4 regions of the Streptosporangium heterodermiicola genome follow, and region 3 is predicted to be linked to each of the others. Evidence: riboswitches for the same ligand, from Rfam matches in the RefSeq annotation. Region 3 holds a riboswitch; each other region holds the start of a gene.

Region 1 (3,187 bases), on a different contig from region 3:
ACTCGGGCGGTGATGTCGTCGCCGATCTCGCGGGTGGTCCGGCCGGCCCGGCCGGTCAGCCGCTCGACCAGGTCGTCGGCGACGGCCCGCTCGACCCTGGCGGCCTCGGCGGCCAGGCCCAGGTGATCGAGGAGCATGGCGATCGACAGGATCGTGGCGGTCGGGTCGGCCTTGCCCTGGCCCGCGATGTCGGGGGCGCTGCCGTGAACCGGCTCGAACATGCTCGGCGCGGTGCGGTCGGGGTTGACGTTGCCGCTCGCCGCGAGGCCGATGCCACCGGCGATCGCCGCGCCGATGTCGGTGAGGATGTCGCCGAAGAGGTTGTCGGTGACGATCACGTCGAAGCGCTCGGGCTGGCTGACGAAGAACATCGAGGCCGCGTCGACGTGGCAGTAGTCGGTCTGGACGTCGGGATACTCCAGGCCGACGCGGTCGAAGGTGCGGGCCCAGAGGTCACCGGCGTAGGTGAGCACGTTGGTCTTGTGGACCAGGGTCAGCTTCCCGCGGGGGCGGCCCTGCGCCTTGTCGAAGGCGTAGCGCACGACGCGCTCGACGCCGTACGCGGTGTTCAGAGACTCCTGGGTGGCGATCTCGTGCGGCGTGCCCCGGCGCATGACGCCACCCGCGCCGGCGTACGGACCCTCGGTGCCCTCGCGGACGACGATCATGTCGATGTCCTCGGGGCGGGCCCTGCCCAGCGGCGTCTCGACGCCGGGGAAGAGCTTGACCGGGCGGAGGTTCACGTAGTGGTCGAGCCGGAAGCGGAGCTTGAGCAGCAGGTCGCGCTCCAGGATGCCCGGGGGCACGCTGGGGTCGCCGACCGCGCCGAGCAGGATCGCGTCGTATCCGCGCAGCTCGTCGAGGACCGTGTCGGGCAGGGTCTCGCCGGTCTCGTGGTAGCGCTTGGCGCCGAGGTCGTAGGTGGTGGTCTCCACCTTCGTGCCGACCGCTTCGAGGACCTTCAGCCCCTCGGTGACGACCTCGACTCCGATTCCGTCCCCGGGGATGACCGCCAGGCGAATGTTACGCGAATCCATGCAGGCACCTTACCGGTCCGTCTCGGTGATCGAACAACGGTCTCATCCTCCGGACACGCTCGCCCGTCGGACCCCCTGATCGTTTTGTCCATTTTTGCTTCCTATTGACCGTTTCGTGAGGTTTGGTTATGGTCCTCCCATTCACATCAATGCCTAATCCGTACGGGCCATCCCCTTACCGGGCCCGCACGGAGCCGGGGAACCACTCTTTACGGGATCTACCTGGCCTCGGGAACCCCGCTCCTCCCCCGGAGCGCCGTTCCCGGCCGTCGTCAGGTGGATTCCTTGGGGCGAATCAGCGCGTTCTCGCGCCGTAGGGCGGCCTCCACGCCCGAGCCCGACAGCTCACCCGGCCGGCCTTATGGAAGGAATCATCCTGTCCGGCACAGTTCTCCCCCGCGTCCTGTCCATCTCCGCCTCCATGATCGTCGTCGGCGCCGCGGTGTGCGCGACCTCACCCGCCGCCCTGGCCGCCTCCCCGCCCCCCGCCCCCGGGCCCGCCGCGCTCAACACCCCCGCGCTGAGAGAGGCCCTGAAGGCCGTGGCCGTCAGGCCCGCCTGGCAGAAAGCCGTGAAGTGGGCCCTGTCCAAGCAGGGAACGCCCTACGTCTGGGGCGGCACCGGCCACGGCGGCTTCGACTGCTCCGGCCTGGTGCTCCGCGCCTACGGCGCCGCCGGGATCAAGCTCCCCCGCGTCACCAACGACCAGTACGCCGCCTTCTCCAAGAAGATCGCCTGGAAGAATCTCAAGCCCGGTGACCTGGTCTTCTTCAGCGGCCTCGGCCACGTCGGCATGATCACGAAACCCGGCTACATGGTGCACGCCCCGCAGACCGGCGACGTGGTCAAGGAGGAGAAACTCGACTCCTGGCGCCGCGAGTCCTTCGCCGGCGCGGTGCGCCCCGACCCGCAGGGTGTTCAGCTGGCCAAGCGGGTCGAGCTCGCGACCGAGACCGTGACCGGCGGATGAGACACGCCGGCGGATCACCGCCGGGAGACAGTGGAGACCCCGGCGGCGAGAACGGGTTCAGCGGGTGGGGACACCACCGTTGTCCCTGCGGTCCAGAGCGGTCTGGAGCGCGTCGGCGGCCTCGTCCTCGGTCTCGTCGGGACGGTTCCAGGGATACATGTCGTACATGGCGAATCTCGTCTCGGTCGCATGCCAGCAAGGAAGGTGGTCGAGACTCCGGTCGGGACTCCGACCAGGCCTGATGTCGCGGGTCCGGATCACGGACCGGCGGCGGGGGCTTGGAGCCGGCACGCGCCACGACACCGCGGCGAGTCGCCGGCCTGCCCCTGTCAGGCCTCGCCGCGGCAGGTAGGAATTACGAGAACCTGGCGCATTTCACTCCAGGTTACCCGGCGGTGGAAACACCGTCTCGTCCGGCGTACACACTTCTCACATGCTGAGACGAGAGGTGGCCGCCGCCCCGGTCTCCGGGGTGGCGGCCACCTGGGCTTTTCCGGCTAGTCGGCCAGGTCGACCGAGCGGCCGCTGTCGGCGCCGATCTCCGAGCCGATCTGGTCGATCACCTCGGCCGGGATGGCGGTGTCGACGGTGAGCGCGATGAGCGCCTTGCCGCCCTTGACGTCACGGGCCACCTGCATCGAGGCGATGTTGATCGAGTGGTCGCCGAGGATGCGGCCGACCACGCCGACGATGCCGGGGCGGTCGGTGTAGGTGAAGAACGACAGGTGGTCGGTCGGCTCGATCTCCATCTGGTAGCCGTTGACCTCGACGATCTTCGTGATCTGCCTCGGCCCGGCCAGGGTGCCGGAGACCGAGATCGCGCGGCCGTCGGCGAGGACGCCGCGGACCGTCACGACGTTGCGCCAGTCGGGGCTCTCGGAGCTGGTGATCAGCTCGACCGACACGCCGCGGTCCTTGGCCAGCAGCGGGGCGTTGACGTAGGTGACCGAGTCCTCGACCACGTCGGTGAAGACGCCCTTGAGCGCGGCCAGCTCCAGCACGCGGACGTCGTGGGAGGCGATCTCGCCGCGCACCTCGACGTCGAGCTTGGTGGCGACCTCGCCCGCGAGGGCGGTGAACACCCGGCCGAGCTTCTCGGCCAGCGGCAGGCCCGGCTTGACGTCCTCGGCGACGGCGCCGCCCTGGACGTTGACCGCGTCCGGCACGAACTCCCCGGCGA
Region 2 (3,187 bases), on a different contig from region 3:
GCGAAGTCGTGGGTGACCAGCTCGGCTCCCCCGGCGCGTACGGCCTTCGCCAGGTCGGGGGGCACGGGCAGCGCGGTGAAGATCGACAGCCGTCCCGAGCGGGCGGCGGCGCGCAGCCTGAGCCCGGCCGCCGCGCCGAGGGCGGTCCTGAGCCTTCCGACCTTCGCCCTCGCCCGCAGCAAGGGTGTTCCCAGCCTGCCGGTGAGCAGTTCCAGGAGCCTGATGGTGGCGAGCCCGTCGTCGACGATCACGATCCGGCCGGGGAGCGCGGTGAGCCAGCGGAACTGGACCTTGCCGGAGAAGGCGTCGCCCACCACCCAGGTCTCCCCCCGGCGCGGCCGGGGCATGTCCGGCCTGGCCGCGGTGAGCTCCAGCCCGCTCGGCAGGGTGAGACGGCCCAGCTCGCGGCCCGTCACGGCCAGCGGGCGGAGTTTCGCCCTGGGCACGAGATGGCTGCGGGCGCCGAGCAGCCCGGCGTGGTGGGCCTCCACCGCGCAGAGCATCTGCAGCGGTGACTCCACCCAGGCAACGGCCGAACCCTGATCCCGCGCGTGGTCTCGGCCGTCCTCCACGCCGGGCGATGACCCGTTCACGACTGCCACAACCTAACCCGGTGTCCTTAAGCGCCCGGGAACTGCGGGTGAACAGCCGACCACGCGCGCTTGATGATGATCGTCCGGTCTTTACCCGCGTGCGCGACGAGGCCTGGGGGAAAGCGCGTTCCTTTGCCCGACACCTTTACCTTCGCGGGGCCGCGGAGCCCCGTCGAGCGCGTCTCTTTACCTTCCGGGCGGCGAGGCCTGCCCGCCTCCCTCTGCCGCGTCCCTGAGCTGCGAAAACTCTTCTGGACACGGGCCCGGAGCAGCCGGATCCGGCACGTCGGCTCCGGCCCTTCATGGGAGAACCCCTACCATCCGAATACTTTTTACCATCGAAAACCTGTTCGATACTTGACCGAGTGCGTCACCCCCCGGCCGGAGCCTCACCCGTGCGTCACAGCCCCCTCCGGCCGGCAACTCGCGGGCGGGTCCGGAAAATCCGGATCGCCGTGGAGACAGGGGGTCCCGGTCCCGGCGGGGTGTCCTCCCGCCCCGCCGGGGAGGGGCGTGGCCGGGGCCGCCTCACCCCACCCCTCAGTCGGACGGCACCGTGCAACACCTCCCCGGTTCGGACGTATTCCCAAGCCAGGGCAATATGTCCTACTTGTAATCGTCTGTCCCCCTGACGTACCTTCGTCCTATTCATGGCAATTGCCTAGGTCTATCCAGGTCTGTGCATTGCCGTCACATTGCCCGACCGTGTCCCACCCGGCGGAGACCTTTCCGCCGACGGTGAGCACGGCCGCCGAATCCGCGAGGTCTGCGGAACCGGGGAACCACGTTCCTGGGGTGAATCAGCGCACCTGTGCGCCGTAGGGCACTTCCCAGCCCGAACCCGTCAGCTAACCCGGTAGGCGGAATGGAAGCGAAGCAAGGAGTCGAACCCCCGTATGACCCATCGCCTCATCTCCACTCCCCGCGCGGCATGCGCCATCATGGGCGCGTGCGTCGCCCTGGCGACCGGCACCACCGGCACCGCACTGGCCGACGGCCACGGCGTCGTGAACGCCCCGCCCGTCGACACCCAGGCGCAGGCCTCCAAGGTCGCGAAGACCCCCCTGCAGATCGTGGCCGAGAGGCTCCCCAAGGTCTCCGCGGCGAAGGTCCTGGACATCGCCTCCAAGCAGATCGGCGTCCGCGAGAACGCCCAGGGCGGCGGCACCAAGTTCCACTCCTGGTACATGTCGAGCCCCCGGGCCAAGGAGACCCTCGCCCGCGACGGCGGCAGTACCGTGTACGACTACGCCAACGCCCCCTGGTGCGCGATGTTCGTCTCCTGGGTCGGCGAGATGGCCGGCATCCGCCCCACCATGGGCTGGGACGCCTACACCGTGGCCCACGCCAAGTGGTTCAAGAACAACGGGCACTGGGGCACCATCCCCACCCCCGGCGCCGTCGTCTACTTCGACTGGGCCGGCGGCAAGACCATCGACGGCATCGACCACGTCGGCTTCGTGAAGAAGGACAACGGGGACGGCACGATCACCACGATCGAGGGCAACACCGGCAACGGCGACGTCGAGCAGCGCGTCCGGCCCGTCTCCCAGGTCGTCGGCTACGGCTACCCCGTCTACTCCAACTGACCCGCCCCCGCCACCCGCACCCGTCCTCCCCTGCGGCGCGGGCGTCCCGGCCCCCCGCCGGTGAACGGCGGCCCGGTCCACACGCTCCCGGGGGCGTCGCCCGAACAGGCGACGCCCCCGGGAGCGTTCCGCGTCCCCCCTCCCCCCGGGAGCGTCCCGCGCCCCCTCGCCCGATCCCGGGAGCGTTACGTGTCCCCCTCTCCCGACTTCCGGGAGCGTTCCGCACCTCCCCCCTCGTCCCTCCCCGGGAACGTCCCCCCCTCCCCTGGCTCCGATGGCGTCTCCTCGCCCCCTCCCCCGGCCCGGCTCCGGTGGCCGGGGTCCCTCGCCGCCCTCCCCGACCCCCTCCTGACACCCTCTTGACAGCCCTCAGCGGGCGCCCGCCGAGGGAGCCACCCTCGACCCCGATCGGCGTCCCCCGCCCCCGCGCGGACACGAAATGCCCCGACTGTATGTCCGTGAGATGGGAGCGCTCCCAATCATCTTGATGAGATCTTTGTGCAGGTTTGGTACCAATAGTCCTGCCTAAAACGGCCGGATGTAACGGTTGAGTTTCGGCATATTGACGTCCCGGTTGCCCATCGTCCACTCTTCGTGGGAGCGCTCCCAAAGCACATTGAGGAACGACCTCGTCACGAGGACCGCGTTTGTCGGGGACCGGTCCGCGATGTCGCCTCCCAATGATTCGGGCGACCACCTGAGAGGGGTCCGGAATGTTGAACAACAAGCGGCACGGCAGGCTCGCCGCCGTCGCGGTCATGGCGGCCACCGCCCTGGCCGTCACGTCGTGCAGCTCCAGCGAGCCCGCCACGCCCGCCGCGAACGGCGGCTCCGCCGCGGCGGCCGAGCCGGTGACCATCACCGTGCACACCTTCGGCGGCGGCGAGAACTTCGGCTACGACAAGGCCGTGGAGACGTGGAACGCGGCGCACCCGAACATCCAGGTCAAGTACCAGAACCTGACCGACCGGTTCGAGGACGTCTACCTCCCGCAGCTGCTACAGC
Region 3 (3,187 bases):
CGGGCGGGTCGCGCCGTCCCGCCGCAAGGTCTCCCCCCTCGCCGTGGCGGGCCTCGCCTGCCTGCTCGGGCTCGGCGGGGCAGGAGGGTACTGGCTGTTCCAGGACCGGGGGCGGCCCGGTGAAGGCGAATCCGTCACGAGCGGCGGCCCGCAGCAGGCGCCCAGTCCCGAACGGCCCATTCCCGGCGACAGCTCGCGGCTGGACGCCGACGTCACCTACCCCGACGGCAGCGAGGTCAAGGTGGGGGAGCGGTTCGTGAAGACCTGGAAGATCACCAACACCGGTTCGGTCCCCTGGCGCGCCCGCAGGCTGGCCCGCGAGCCGCTCCAGCCGGGAGCCGACGGGTGTGGCTCGCCGACCTCCACAGCGCTCCCCGACACCGACCCGGGGCAGCCGGCGGTGATCAGCGTGTCCGTCGAGGCCCGGTCGACGCCGGGAAGGTGCAAGGTCTACTGGAAGATGCTCGACGAGCAGGGAGTGCCCTTCATGCCGCACCTGTCGGGCATCTTCTTCGACGTGAACGTCGTTCCTTAGTGCCCGCGATCCTGACTCGCGACTTCACCGCCCGGTGACGCGTACAGCAATCGTGCGGGAAAAGTGCGGCGTCCCGGTCCAGGCTGCTTCTCGCCCACGGTGGCTCAGTACATCGAGATGTGCGGGTGGTCGAAGTGGTTGGCCGTGACGCCGCCGCGGTTGGACATGAAGTTCCAGCCGGAGCCGTGGTTGATGCGCTGGCGCCAGATCACGTACTTCACGCCGAGCCTGGCCTTGTTCTTGATGGCCCAGGCGGCGATCTCGTCGCCCAGCGCGTTGTTGGCGGCCGAGGGCATCGTGCCGCCGGTGCTCATCATGAAGTCGCAGGCGCGGCCCAGGGGGTGCTCGCCGCCGTCGTTGGCGGACCGGTAGCAGCCGACGGAGTACGGCAGGCTGAAGCGCCGCATGACGGCGTCGCGCATGATCCGGGTGCGGTCGGTGATGTTGTCGGCGCCGGTGGGCAGCTGCGGGGCCCAGCTGCCGTCGGAGCGGCGGCCGGAACCGGTGGGGGCGAGCCTGTCGAGCCTGTCCTTGACGTCGCGGATCACGTCCTCGGCCTTCTCGCGCTGGCTCTCCACCTCCTTGGCCTCGTCGCGGATCTCGTCGGTGAGCCTGGACGCCGTCTCCGACGCCTTCTTCCTGCGTTCGAGGCTGCCGGCGAAACCCTCCAGGTAGGCGCTCTGCTGGGCGGTGAGCTGCTCCATCACCGCGGCGGCGCCCATGTCGCCGGAGAACATCAGCGCGGGCAGCCCGCCGCTGCTGCTGGTCTGGTAGCGAAGCTGGACGATGGAGTCGACCTGCCTCTTGGCCTCGACGTAGGTCTCCTCGGCCTTGCCCAGGTTCTGCTTGGCGACGGCCTCGGCCTTCTGCGCCTTCCTGAGGGACTCGCGCTTGGCCGCGTAGGTCTCGATCAGCCCGTCGAGTTTCTTGCCGAGTTTGGCCAGTTCGGCACGGAGTTTGGCCTCGGTCGGCTTGGGTTCCGCGCTTCCCGCGGTGGGGGCACCGATGGTGAACGCCACGATCGAGCTCAGACAGAGGGCCAGAGCGGCATGCCGACGGAACGTGGGGGACGGGGCCGCCACGAACTCTCCTCTCCTTCCGCCTACCGGGTTAGCTGACGGGTTCGGGCTGGAGGAAGCCCTTCCACCGAAGTGGTCTCACCCCAGGTGCGGTGGTTCCCCGGTTCCCGGGCAAGGTGCCCGGGATTAGGCAAATCAGCGTTTACGGCCGATGTGGGAAGGATAGTAGTGGTAAACAGCAGGTCACGCGACCTCAAGACGAGACCGAGCGGTAATCAGTTCGTGATAACAGAGCGCAGAAGATGTGCTGTTCCCTCGGGGGACACGTCGTTCACGAAGGCGCCCATGGCCGACTCCGACCCCGCCAGGTATTTCAGCTTGTCCGGCGCGCGGCGGATGCTGAACAGCTCCATGTGCGCGTACGACAGGTCGCGGCCGGTGGAGACCGGTGCCTGGTGCCAGGCCGCGATGTACGGCATGGGCACCCCGAACAGCCCGTCGAGGCGGCGGAGCACGTCGGTGTAGAGGGGGCCGAACGCCGCGCGCTCCTCGGTCTCCAGCGCGACCAGGTCGGGGACCCGGCGGTGCGGGTAGAGATGCACCTCCACCGGCCAGCGCGCCGCGGCCGGGACGAACGCCGTCCAGTGCTCGTTCGAGCCCACCACCCGGACCCCGGCCTCCCGCTCCGCGGCCAGGACGTCGGCGAACAGGTCGCCGCCGGTCCGCTCCCGGTGGCGCCCGGCCGCCCCGAGGGTGAGCCTGGTGCGCGGGGTCACGTAGGGGTACGCGTAGATCTGGCCGTGCGGGTGGGCCAGCGTGATGCCGATCTCCGCCCCCCGGTTCTCGAAGCAGAACACCTGCTCCACGCCGGGCGTCGCCGACAGCTCCGCCGTACGGTCGACCCAGGCCTCCATGACCAGCTCGACCCGCTCGGGGGAGAGCCGCGAGAACGACGAGTCGTGCTCGGAGGTGAAGCAGACCACCTCGCACCTGCCGATCCCCGGACGGACCTCGCTCAGCCCGCCGATCTCCCGGTGCTCGCCCGGCTGGGCGGAGAACGACGGGAACCGGTTCTCGAAGACCACCACGTCGTAGTCGGAGGAGGGCACCTCGGTCAGGTTGCCGGGAGTGGAGGGACAGAGCGGGCACTCACTCGTCGGGGGCAGGAAGGTGCGGCCCTGGCGGTGCCCGGCCACCGCGATCCACTCCTCGGTGAGCGGGTCGTAGCGCAGCTCGGAGGCGGCGGGGCGGGGTGGCAGGTCACGCCGGTCGACGGCCCCGCGGTCGGCGTCGTCGCGCCGGTCGAAGTAGATGAGCTCCCGGCCGTCGGCCAGGTGGGTGATCGTGCGCTTCATCGGCCGGCGATCTCGCTCTCTCGCTGGGGTTCCGCGATGATCAGCTCGCCCACCGAGGCGGCGAGCTCCTCGCGGGCCTCCTCGGTCAGGCCGGAGTCGCTGACCACGATGTGGGCCTCGGCCAGCTGGGCGATCGTGCTGATGCCGACCGTGCCCCACTTGGTGTGGTCCGCGGTCACCACGAGGCGGTGCGCGGAGGCGACCAGCTCGCGGTCGGTCTCGGCCTCCATCAGGTTGGGGGTGGTGAACCCGGCGCGAGTGCTGATCCCGTGCACGCC
Region 4 (3,187 bases), on a different contig from region 3:
ACCAGTACGGTGGCACGGGCCCCGGCGGCTGGGACTGCTCCGGCCTGGTCCAGGGCGCCTGGCGCAGCGGGGGGGTCAGCCTCCCCCGCACGACCTGGGAGCAGTGGAGCTGGGGCGCGAGCCGCAAGGTCTCGCTGAGCGAGCTCCAGCCGGGCGACCTCATCTTCAGCGAGGGTCTCGGCCACGTCAGCATGTACGCGGGCAACGGCCAGATCGTGCACGCCCCGCAGACCGGCGACGTCGTCAAGGTCGTCCCGCTGTCCGCCTACGGCCGTCGCATCGTCGGAGCCGTCCGCCCCTGACCCCGTGTGGCGGGCCCCGGCCTTCCCGGGCCGTCCCGGCCCGCCTCGCGCCGGAGGGGCGCATCTCGCGAGGACGGGCTCTCCGCCCTTGAGCGCTTCCTGTCCTGCGAGCACGCGCGACGACCACGCCGAGCATCCGCGCACCGGGTACGGCACCTTCGGGTGGCTGCTCGAACCGATGCCCGACGCCGCCGGGTTCGAGATCACCGAGGTGGATTTCCGGCAGTCGATCTACGGCGCCTGCACGCGTGTCAGGCGCTGAGACCGCCCGGCCGGGTCGCCCTGGATCGGTCCATCCGCGAGGTTCAAACCTCGATCGGGAAGATGTGATGAATATTACAAAAATTGCTATTTGTCGGAGTGGTTCCGTTCGTGTGACGAGAGTCATATCTCAATAGCATAAATAGCCATTAAGCAGGGGTAACGGGAAGATCAATAGGACTGGCCGGGCATCCGATTTGGCGAATGCTTTGCCGAAAGTTGGAGATCGGGGTAACTTCTGGCGTCGCGACGTGCAAGCCACGCCGTCGCGGCGAATGTCGGTCTTCGGGCCGGTGTCCCTATAGAAATCCAATCGGCCGCCGTGCCCCCAGCCGGGGGCAGGGCTCATCACGGCGGCCCGCCGAATCCATGCAGCCAGGAGGCATGGAACCGGGGACCCAAAAGGCCCAGCACAGCGTGGCCAGGGGTGAATCGGCGCATTTGCGCCGTAGGGCATCTTCCAAGCCCGAACCCGTCAGCTAACCCGGTAGGCATCAGTGGAAGTCCCAAGGAGAAATCCTGTCTACCACCCCGCACAACCCCCGTCTGTCACGCCTTTTCCGCCTTTCCCTCGGCGGCATCGCCCTCACCCTGACCGCCTCAGCCGGAGCGGTCACCCTGGGGCCCACGGCGGCGCAGGCGGCGGCTGACGGCCCCCCGGAGATACTGGTCAACAGCGCGGCCGGTGTTTCCGAGAAGGCCGAGAGCACCACGAAGACCGCCCCTCAGGCCGGGACCGTGTCCAAGACCGTGTCCAAGACCAAGGCCAAGAGCAAGACCAGGGCGGCACTGCAGAAGGTCCGGGCCGGCAAGGCGGTCTCGGCGGCCAAGAAGCAGATCGGCGATCCGTACCGGTGGGGAGCCTCCGGCCCCGGAGCGTTCGACTGCTCGGGGCTCGTCCGATACGCCTGGCGGAAGGCGGGCGTGTCCCTTCCCAGGATCACGCACAGCCAGTACAGGTCGATCAGGAAGAAGGTCTCGTGGAGCAAGTTGCACCCCGGTGACCTGCTGTTCTTCAGTGGAAAGGGCCATGTCGGCATGTACGTCGGCAAGGGCAGGATGGTCCACTCACCGAGCAGCGGCAAGACGGTCCGTGTCGTGAGGCTGGCGGGCTACTACAGGTCCGCCTTCGCCGGAGCGGTACGGCCCGGGGCCTGAGCCCCGCCCGGAACCCGGGACCCGCGCGTGAGCCAAGGCTCCGTACGGGCCCGGGTTCCGTGCGTGAGTCCTGGGTTCCGGGCGTGAGTACGGCATCCGGGATCCGGGATCCGCGCGTGAGCACCTGTCCAAGCCCCGAGCGCCTGTCTGAGCACGGAAAAGCGGCCCCGGCCCTCCCGCGGGAGGGCCGGGGCCGTTCCATGTCGTTCGAGTACCATCGGCTCGTATGTCCGTCCCGAAAGGGCGCCGCGCCGTGCTCGCCGGGATGCTGGCGCTGATGAGCGCCGGTCCGTTCGCCGGGACGGGACCCCTCCTGGCCGGAGCCGCACCGCTCCCGCCCACCCCCGCCTCCCACCTCTCGTACGGCGCCAGGACGTCCCCTCGCGACCTGTGGCCGGGCGCCGCGGTCATCGTCGGGGGCGAGCACTCCCTCGTGGTCGGGCACGGCGTCCCCGCCGCCGTCCTGCGGGATCTGGCGGCGAGGGCCGACCGGGCCCGCGCGACGATCGCGGCGATCTGGGGGCCGGTCCCCGCGGTGATCCTCTTCCCCGCCACCGACGCCGAGGCCGCGACGCTCGCCGGGGCCGGGAGCACCCACGGACTGGCCGCGATGGCGATCGCGGACCGGGTGATCGTCCTGCCGTCGGGGTACGCCAGGCTCACCGAGACCGGCAGGGACGTGGTGATCACCCACGAGCTCGCCCACGTGGCCACCGGCGCGACCCGCGGCGGCCGGGTGCCGATGTGGCTGTCGGAGGGCTTCGCCGACTACGCGGGCTACCGCGACGCCGGGATCGCGGTGCGCACGGCCGCCGCCGAGCTGGCCGCCGAGGTGCGCTCGGGCGTCCTGCCCGCCAGGCTCCCCGGCCCGGCCGACTTCGCCCCCGGCGCGCCGAGGCTCGCGCAGGCGTACGAGGAGGCGTGGCTCGCCTGCAGGTTCGTCGCGGAGCGCTTCGGGGAGAAGGCGCTGGTGAGGCTCTACGGTAGCGATGTCGGGAGCACGCTCGGCCTGACGGTGGCCGAGTTCACCGGAGCCTGGCGCGACTACCTCAGGAAGGAACTCACGTGACGCTGAGCACGACGGACACGCCCTCGGGCGTGCGGTCGGCGGGGTGGGCGCTGGCCGTGCTGGGGGTGGTCACGCTGGCGGTCGTGGCGTTCACCACGCCCTGGAGGGCGCTGCCCGAGGGGGCCCCGGCCGTCGTTCCCGATCCGGCCCGCGACTTCACCGCCGAGCAGATCACCAGGTCCGAGACGTTCGACGCGCTGGTCAGCCTTCCCGGTTACCTGTCGCTCGGCCTGACGCTGCTCGTGGCGGGGGTGCTGGTGGCCACCCCGCTGGGCGCGCGGCTCGCCGACCGGCTGCCGGGGCCGTGGTGGCTGCGGGCGCTCCTCGGCGTGCTGGCGCTGTCGGTGGCCGTGGCGATCCTGCGGTGGCCCCTGGGGATGTGGTCGGAGGGCTACCT

What was found. Region 3 has a riboswitch for cyclic di-AMP ahead of ACSC1Q_RS14445 (coiled-coil domain-containing protein). Riboswitches for the same ligand answer to the same signal wherever they lie in the genome.
Region 1: another riboswitch for cyclic di-AMP. It lies ahead of ACSC1Q_RS19365 (C40 family peptidase); the one in region 3 lies ahead of ACSC1Q_RS14445 (coiled-coil domain-containing protein).
Region 2: another riboswitch for cyclic di-AMP. It lies ahead of ACSC1Q_RS05690 (CHAP domain-containing protein); the one in region 3 lies ahead of ACSC1Q_RS14445 (coiled-coil domain-containing protein).
Region 4: another riboswitch for cyclic di-AMP. It lies ahead of ACSC1Q_RS02935 (C40 family peptidase); the one in region 3 lies ahead of ACSC1Q_RS14445 (coiled-coil domain-containing protein).

What each region holds. Positions count from the first base shown of each region.
Region 1 covers NZ_JBPJSR010000008.1:197,767-200,953, reverse strand. The annotation lists gene ACSC1Q_RS19370 (3-isopropylmalate dehydrogenase) at 1-1,037, opposite strand, end outside; cyclic di-AMP (ydaO/yuaA leader) riboswitch at 1,178-1,411, shown strand; gene ACSC1Q_RS19365 (C40 family peptidase) at 1,399-2,007, shown strand; gene serA (phosphoglycerate dehydrogenase) at 2,505-3,187, opposite strand, start outside.
Region 2 covers NZ_JBPJSR010000002.1:417,289-420,475, reverse strand. The annotation lists gene ACSC1Q_RS05695 (hypothetical protein) at 1-521, opposite strand, end outside; cyclic di-AMP (ydaO/yuaA leader) riboswitch at 1,333-1,471, shown strand; gene ACSC1Q_RS05690 (CHAP domain-containing protein) at 1,490-2,182, shown strand; gene ACSC1Q_RS05685 (ABC transporter substrate-binding protein) at 2,896-3,187, shown strand, end outside.
Region 3 covers NZ_JBPJSR010000005.1:461,141-464,327, forward strand. The annotation lists gene ACSC1Q_RS14440 (BTAD domain-containing putative transcriptional regulator) at 1-535, shown strand, start outside; gene ACSC1Q_RS14445 (coiled-coil domain-containing protein) at 640-1,617, opposite strand; cyclic di-AMP (ydaO/yuaA leader) riboswitch at 1,621-1,757, opposite strand; gene galT (galactose-1-phosphate uridylyltransferase) at 1,830-2,909, opposite strand; gene ACSC1Q_RS14455 (DeoR/GlpR family DNA-binding transcription regulator) at 2,906-3,187, opposite strand, start outside.
Region 4 covers NZ_JBPJSR010000001.1:728,600-731,786, reverse strand. The annotation lists gene ACSC1Q_RS02945 (C40 family peptidase) at 1-302, shown strand, start outside; gene ACSC1Q_RS02940 (hypothetical protein) at 391-564, shown strand; cyclic di-AMP (ydaO/yuaA leader) riboswitch at 913-1,072, shown strand; gene ACSC1Q_RS02935 (C40 family peptidase) at 1,302-1,721, shown strand; gene ACSC1Q_RS02930 (hypothetical protein) at 1,948-2,790, shown strand; gene ACSC1Q_RS02925 (M48 family metallopeptidase) at 2,787-3,187, shown strand, end outside.